2 regions of the Pseudomonas sp. GW821-FHT12A04 genome follow, and region 2 is predicted to be linked to the other one. Evidence: predicted binding sites of a transcription regulator. Region 2 holds the regulator's gene; the other holds the start of a gene.
The links. The regulator sigma-54, encoded in region 2, starts transcription at its own class of promoters, with help from an activator protein. The targets are predictions, from matches to a motif close to ANTGGCATNNANNTTGCTNT.
Positions count from the first base shown of each region.

Region 1 (3,467 bases), on a different contig from region 2:
TTGCCGGCAACGGTGATGGACACGGTGCCGTCGCGGCCGACCGTGAAGGTCTGCGCGTCGTTCGGAATGACAATGGCCGGCTCTAGGGCAAAGCCGCTGGCGTTGACGATCTGGCCGTTGGAGTCCAGGTGGAACGTACCGTCACGGGTGTAGGACGTGGTGCCGTCCGGTTGCAGGATCTGGAAGAAACCACGGCCGTCGATGGCCATGTCCAGCGGCTGCTCGGTAGTTTGCAGGCTGCCGGCGGTGAAGTTTTTCTGGGTGCCAACGATGCGCACACCGGTACCCAGTTGCAGACCCGACGGCAGTTCGCTGTCCTGGGTCGACTGGGCGCCTGGCTGGCGCTTGATCTGGTAGAGCAGGTCCTGGAACTCGGCACGGTCACGTTTGAAACCCGTGGTCGACACGTTGGCCAGGTTGTTGGAAATGGTGGTCAGGTTGGTGTCCTGGGCGGACAGACCTGTTTTGGCAACCCATAGAGCCGGAAGCATTCGATTCTCCTCGTGCGCCTGTTTTACGGCGCGACGTTCTGGTAATTAGCTGATCTGCAAGACCCGAGCCATGGCCTGGTCATCGTCTTTGGCGGTGTTCATCATCTTGATGTGCAGCTCGAACTGCTTGGCCAGGGCCAGAACGGAGGTCATCTCCTCCACGGCATTGACGTTGCTCGATTCGAGGAACCCGGACACCAGCTTGACGTCGGCATCGGCCTGCGCAGGCGCGCCGTCCTTGGTGTGGATCGAACCATCCAGGCCCTTGGTCATGTTCTTGAAGTCCGGGTTGACCAGCTTGATGCGGTCGACTTCCGCCATCACCCGGGGACCTTCGCCCATCGCGCGGATGCTGATGGTGCCGTCCTCGCCGACTTCGATCTGCTGCTCCGGCGGCACGGAAATCGGCCCGCCATTGCCCATGACCGGCATGCCGTTGCCGGCGCGCAGCACACCCAGGGCGTCAACGTTCAGGCTGCCGGTGCGCACGTAGCTTTCACCGCCATCGGGATTCTGTACGGCAATCCAGCCGTTGCCTTGCACGGCAACGTCGAGGTCGCGGCCGGTTTCCACCAGTGAGCCGGGGGAGAAATCCGTGGCCGGGCGTTCGGACATGGCAAACGCACGCGCCGGAAAGCTGTCACCGAACACCGGCATCGAACGGGCCTGCTCCAGGTCTTTCTGGAAGCCGTTGGTGGAGATGTTCGCGAGGTTGTTGGCATGAGCCTTTTGCGCCAGTGCATTCTGGCTGGCGCCGGTCATTGCCACATAAAGGTACTTGTCCACACTCTTTCCTCTGCCTGCCGGACGTTTGCCGCCCACTGCTGTGTTGCGCAGGCTGTAGCAATTTGCAGACCAACTTGCGCGCAGCGGCTCCAACCCCCTTTAAACAGAGGGCTGGAGGCTAATCAGAAGGGAATCGAACGATGTATCGAAGACGAAAAACCGGCGCGGTTATGCCGCTTGGCGGCAACGCCTTGAAAAGCCGGCTACCAACCTTTCACGCCGCTCATGTCGGGCAATTTGTGGGCAATGCCTTTATGGCAATCGATACAGGTCGCCTGGCCGCTGGCCAATGAGGTGGAGTGCATGTTGGCGGCGCGTTTACCCTGGCGTGTGAAGTCCATGAACTCGAAGTTATGGCAGTTGCGACACTCCCGGGAATCGTTGGCCTTGAGCCGTGCCCACTCGTGTTCGGCCAGCTCCCGGCGCATGCCCAGAAACTTGTCCCGGGTACTGATAGTGCCGAACAGCTTGCCCCAGACCTCCTTGGAAGCCTGCATCTTGCGGGCGATCTTGTGCGTCCACTCGTGGGGGACGTGACAGTCCGGGCACGTGGCGCGCACACCCGAGCGGTTGGTGTAGTGAATGGTTTCCTGCAACTCGACAAAAACGTTGTCACGCATTTCATGGCAGGACGTGCAGAACTTCTCGGTGTTGGTCGCTTCCAGCGCGGTGTTGAACCCACCCCAGAAAATCACCCCGGCGATAAACCCGCCGAGGGTCAGGAAACCCAGGCTGTAATGCACGCTGGGCCGACGCAGCACAGCCCAATAATCCTTGAGCAAGGCAAGCAAAGATTTCATGGCCTTTCCTCAAGGTTTCGGCTGGTGGTTGATTTCGTCTTGCAAGACCTGGTCGATGTTCTTGAAGCTGTTGTTCACCAGTGGCTTCACATCCTTTTGCGGCACGTGACACTGGTTGCAGAAATATCGGCGCGGCGACACCGCCGCCAATGCCTGGCCGTCACGGTCCATGTAGTGAGTGATGCTGATCATCGGCGCCTGGGTACGCGCACTGTTGGCGCGACTGTGGCAGGTCAGGCACTTGTTGCTGTTCATGTCGATGGCATACCCGCGAATGCTGTGGGGTATGGTGGGTGGTTGATCGGGGTAATTGCGCTCACGCTTGAGGTCCTTGTTCTCGTCTTCCGCGATGGGCGGTGCCGGCAGCTCCTGGGTCAGGGTCCCGCCGACTCGCCGCCCATCCGGTGCCGGCGCATCCAGTGGGTAACCAGGTTCTGCCGCAAATGCCGCGGGCAGCCACATCAGCAGCATGACAAGCAAGGACAGCGAACGAAAATTCATGAAAGCTCTCCTTATGCCGTCTTGATCAACTCAATCCTGATCGCGCACTTCTTGTAATCGGTCTGTTTGGAGATCGGATCCGTCGCATCAAGCGTGACTTTGTTGATCAGCTTGTTGGCATCGAAAAACGGCACGAACACCAGGCCTTGGGGCGGCTTGTTGCGCCCCCGGGTTTCAATCCGTGCACGCATCTCGCCGCGCCGACTGATCAGTTTTACTTCGCTGCCACGCCGGGCATTCAAGGCCTTGGCATCGGCCGGGTGCATGTAGACCAGCGCATCGGGGACCGCTTTATAAAGTTCTTCGACACGCTGGGTCATAGTCCCGGTGTGCCAATGCTCAAGCACCCGACCGGTGCTCAACCAGAACGGGAAGTCCGCGTCCGGGGCTTCCGCAGGAGGCTCGTAAGGCAGCGCGAAGATGATTGCCTTCTTATCGGGGTAGCCGTAGAACTGCACGCCACTGCCCTTCTCGACATACGGGTCGTAACCTTCGCGGAAGCGCCAAAGCGTTTCCTTGCCTTCGACGACAGGCCAGCGCAACCCGCGCTCGGAGTGATAACGATCAAAGGGCGCCAAGTCATGACCATGTCCACGGCCGAACTGGGCATATTCTTCGAACAGGCCTTTTTGCAGGTAGAAACCGAAATCCCGGGCTTCGTCGTTCTGATAGCCCGCCGCCATTTGTTCAACAGGGAACTGATCGACCTGGCCATTCTTGAACAGCACCTCATACAGGGTCTTGCCCTTGTATTGCGGTGAGCCGTCCAACAGTTCCTGCGGCCAGACCTCGTCGGTTTTAAAGCGCTTGGAAAACTCGACCAATTGCCAAAGGTCCGACTTGGCGTCACCCGGCGCCGAGACCAGTTGATGCCAGAACTGCGTACGCC
Region 1 covers NZ_JBXAQZ010000013.1:128,137-131,603, reverse strand. Annotated here, with positions in the region: gene flgG (flagellar basal-body rod protein FlgG) at 1-491, opposite strand, end outside; gene AC1RS8_RS20850 (flagellar basal body rod protein FlgF) at 537-1,277, opposite strand; gene AC1RS8_RS20845 (cytochrome c3 family protein) at 1,481-2,077, opposite strand; gene AC1RS8_RS20840 (nitrate reductase cytochrome c-type subunit) at 2,087-2,548, opposite strand; gene napA (nitrate reductase catalytic subunit NapA) at 2,590-3,467, opposite strand, start outside.
Region 1: the regulator sigma-54 is predicted to act here: its motif matches at 1,332-1,351, upstream of AC1RS8_RS20850 (flagellar basal body rod protein FlgF).

Region 2 (3,467 bases):
TGTCGGTGGCCGACAACATCATGGCCATCCTCGAGACCCGCAAGGAACTCGACAAGGCCGGTCGTCGCAAGGAGCTGGAAAGCCTGCTGCAGGAATTCCACATCAGCCACATCCGCGACAACCTGGGCATGAGCCTGTCCGGTGGTGAGCGCCGTCGCGTGGAAATCGCCCGCGCCCTGGCCACCAACCCGAAATTCATCCTCCTCGACGAGCCCTTCGCCGGCGTGGACCCGATTTCGGTCGGCGACATCAAGCAGATCATTCACCACCTCAAGGCCAAGGGCATTGGCGTGCTGATCACGGACCACAACGTTCGTGAAACCCTGGATATCTGTGAAACCGCCTATATCGTCAATGACGGCCAACTGATTGCCGAAGGCGACGCAGAGACCATCCTGGCCAACGACCTGGTCAAGGAAGTGTATCTGGGCCATGAGTTCCGCCTGTAAGCGCTGAGCCGTGCCCAGGCAGCTTGCCCGGGCACCTGACCAGCCACTCACCAGCGCTTCCGTGCCGACAAGCGTGGTCAGCCCTCGACAAGGGCAGCGCTGCAACACAGCTTTATAGTTTTTTATTGTTACAGCGCTCTAGGCAAACCCTTTAGTTTCAGGCATATAATTTGCTTAAGTTTGGCGCCCCGGCGCCCTGTAGTGGATGGCGCATGTGCGCCGGCGAATAAGGTGTTAAGCCCCTGCCATGAAACCATCGCTAGTCTTGAGAATGGGCCAGCAGCTGACGATGACACCGCAGCTGCAACAGGCCATCCGCCTGCTCCAATTGTCAACCCTGGACCTGCAACAGGAAATCCAGGAGGCCCTGGAGTCCAATCCGATGCTCGAACGCCAGGAAGAAGGCGACGACTTCGACAATTCCGACCCCCTGGCCGACAACGCCGAACAAAAGCCCAACACCGACATCCAGGAGCCCTCCTACCAGGAAAGCGCCCCGACGGTTGATAACCTCGATGAGGGTGACTGGAACGAGCGTATCCCCAACGAACTCCCCGTCGACACCGCGTGGGAAGACGTTTACCAGACCAGCGCCAGCAGCCTGCCCAGCAATGATGATGACGAGTGGGACTTCACCACCCGCACCTCGGCCGGCGAAAGCCTGCAGAGCCACTTGCTGTGGCAACTGAACCTGGCCCCGATGTCCGACACCGATCGCCTGATCGCCGTGACCCTGATCGACTGCATCAACAATCAGGGCTACCTGGACGAAACCCTCGAGGAAATCCTCGAAGCGTTCGACCCGGAACTGGACATCGAACTGGACGAAATCGAAGCCGTCCTGCACCGCATCCAGCAATTCGAGCCCGCCGGCATCGGCGCCCGCAACCTGGGCGAATGCCTGCTGCTGCAATTGCGCCAGCTGCCTGCCAAGACCCCTTGGCTGGCCGAGGCCAAGCGCCTGGTCACCGATTACATCGACCTGCTTGGCAGCCGCGACTACAGCCAGTTGATGCGTCGCATGAAGCTCAAGGAAGATGAGCTGCGCCAGGTCATCGAGCTGGTCCAGAGCCTCAACCCGCGCCCGGGCTCGCAGATCGAGTCCACCGAAGCCGAGTACGTCGTTCCTGACGTCATCGTGCGCAAGGACAACGAGCGCTGGCTGGTGGAGCTCAATCAGGAGTCGGTGCCACGGCTGCGGGTCAATGCCCAGTACGCCGGTTTCGTGCGCCGCGCCGACACCAGCGCCGACAATACCTTCATGCGCAATCAGTTGCAGGAGGCCCGCTGGTTCATCAAGAGCCTGCAAAGCCGCAATGAAACCCTGATGAAGGTTGCCACCCAGATCGTCGAGCATCAGCGCGGCTTTCTGGAGTACGGCGACGAAGCCATGAAGCCGCTGGTCCTGCATGACATCGCCGAAGCGGTCGGCATGCATGAATCGACGATTTCACGGGTGACCACCCAGAAGTTCATGCACACCCCCCGGGGCATTTATGAACTGAAGTACTTTTTTTCCAGTCACGTAAGCACCTCCGAAGGCGGCGAATGCTCGTCCACGGCGATCCGGGCGATCATCAAAAAACTGGTTGCAGCGGAAAATCAGAAAAAGCCGTTGAGTGACAGCAAGATCGCTGGTTTACTGGAGGCACAAGGCATTCAGGTGGCTCGCCGCACCGTCGCCAAGTACCGCGAATCCCTCGGGATCGCGCCTTCGAGCGAACGCAAGCGGTTGATGTAGGGCCACGCCACAGCGTTCCAGTGGTAGATCATCTGATCTGCCGCTTTATGCACTGGCAACGAAGGAGAAGCTGTATGCAAGTCAACATCAGTGGACACCAACTGGAAGTGACCGAACCTCTTCGCACCTACATCGGCGAAAAACTCGAACGATTGGAGCGACATTTCGACAAGATCACTAATGTGCAGGTCACGATGACCGTCGAAAAACTGAAGCAGAAAATCGAAGCCACGCTGCATATTCCCGGGAATGAAGTGGTCGCCAACGCGGAACATACCGATATGTATGCCGCGATCGACGCACTCACCGACAAGCTGGATAAACAACTCAAAAAGCATAAGGAAAAGACCCAGAGCCTCCTCCAGGGCGCAACCGGTCGTTAACACTCCCAACCCATGATCCGACTTGAAAGTATCCTGACCCCCGGCCGTTCCCTGGTGAACGTGCCGGGAGGCAGTAAAAAGAAAGCCCTCGAACAAATTGCCAATCTTATCGCCCGCGAAGTGCCGGCCCTGGAGATGCAAGATGTCTTCGAGGCGCTGATCGCCCGTGAAAAACTCGGCTCCACCGGGTTTGGCAATGGCATCGCTATTCCACATTGCCGTCTCAAGGGCTGTGTTTCGCCCATCAGTGCATTGATGCACCTGGACGCCCCTATCGATTTCGACGCCATCGACGGCGCGCCGGTTGACCTGCTGTTCGTGCTGTTGGTCCCGGAAGCCGCCACCGATGCGCACCTTGAGCTGCTGCGACAGATCGCCAGCATGCTCGACCGCAAGGAAGTTCGCGAAAAGCTGCGTAGTGCTACAAGCAACGAAGCCCTGTATCAGGTTGTCCTTGACGAGCAAAACGGTCAGTAATCATGCGCTTGATCATCGTCAGTGGCCGTTCCGGCTCAGGTAAAAGTACCGCCCTCGACGTTCTTGAGGACAGCGGCTACTACTGCATCGACAACCTGCCAGCCGGTCTGCTGCCGGAGCTGGCCGAACGCGCCCTGGTTCATACCGAGATGTTGCAGCCGCTGGTCGCCGTTTCCATTGACGCGCGCAACCTGCCCAGCCACCTGTCACGCTTCCCCGACCTGCTCGAGGAAGTCCGTGCCCGCCACATCCAGTGCGATGTGCTGTACCTGGACGCCGACGAAGAAACCCTGCTCAAGCGTTTCTCGGAAACCCGCCGACGTCACCCCCTGACCAACGCCAACCGCTCGCTGGCCGAAGCCATCAGCGTCGAGAGCGTCCTGCTCGGGCCGATTGCCGACCTCGCCGATCTCAAGA
Region 2 covers NZ_JBXAQZ010000004.1:202,765-206,231, forward strand. Annotated here, with positions in the region: gene lptB (LPS export ABC transporter ATP-binding protein) at 1-449, shown strand, start outside; gene AC1RS8_RS08605 (RNA polymerase factor sigma-54) at 697-2,190, shown strand; gene hpf (ribosome hibernation-promoting factor, HPF/YfiA family) at 2,265-2,573, shown strand; gene ptsN (PTS IIA-like nitrogen regulatory protein PtsN) at 2,586-3,050, shown strand; gene rapZ (RNase adapter RapZ) at 3,053-3,467, shown strand, end outside.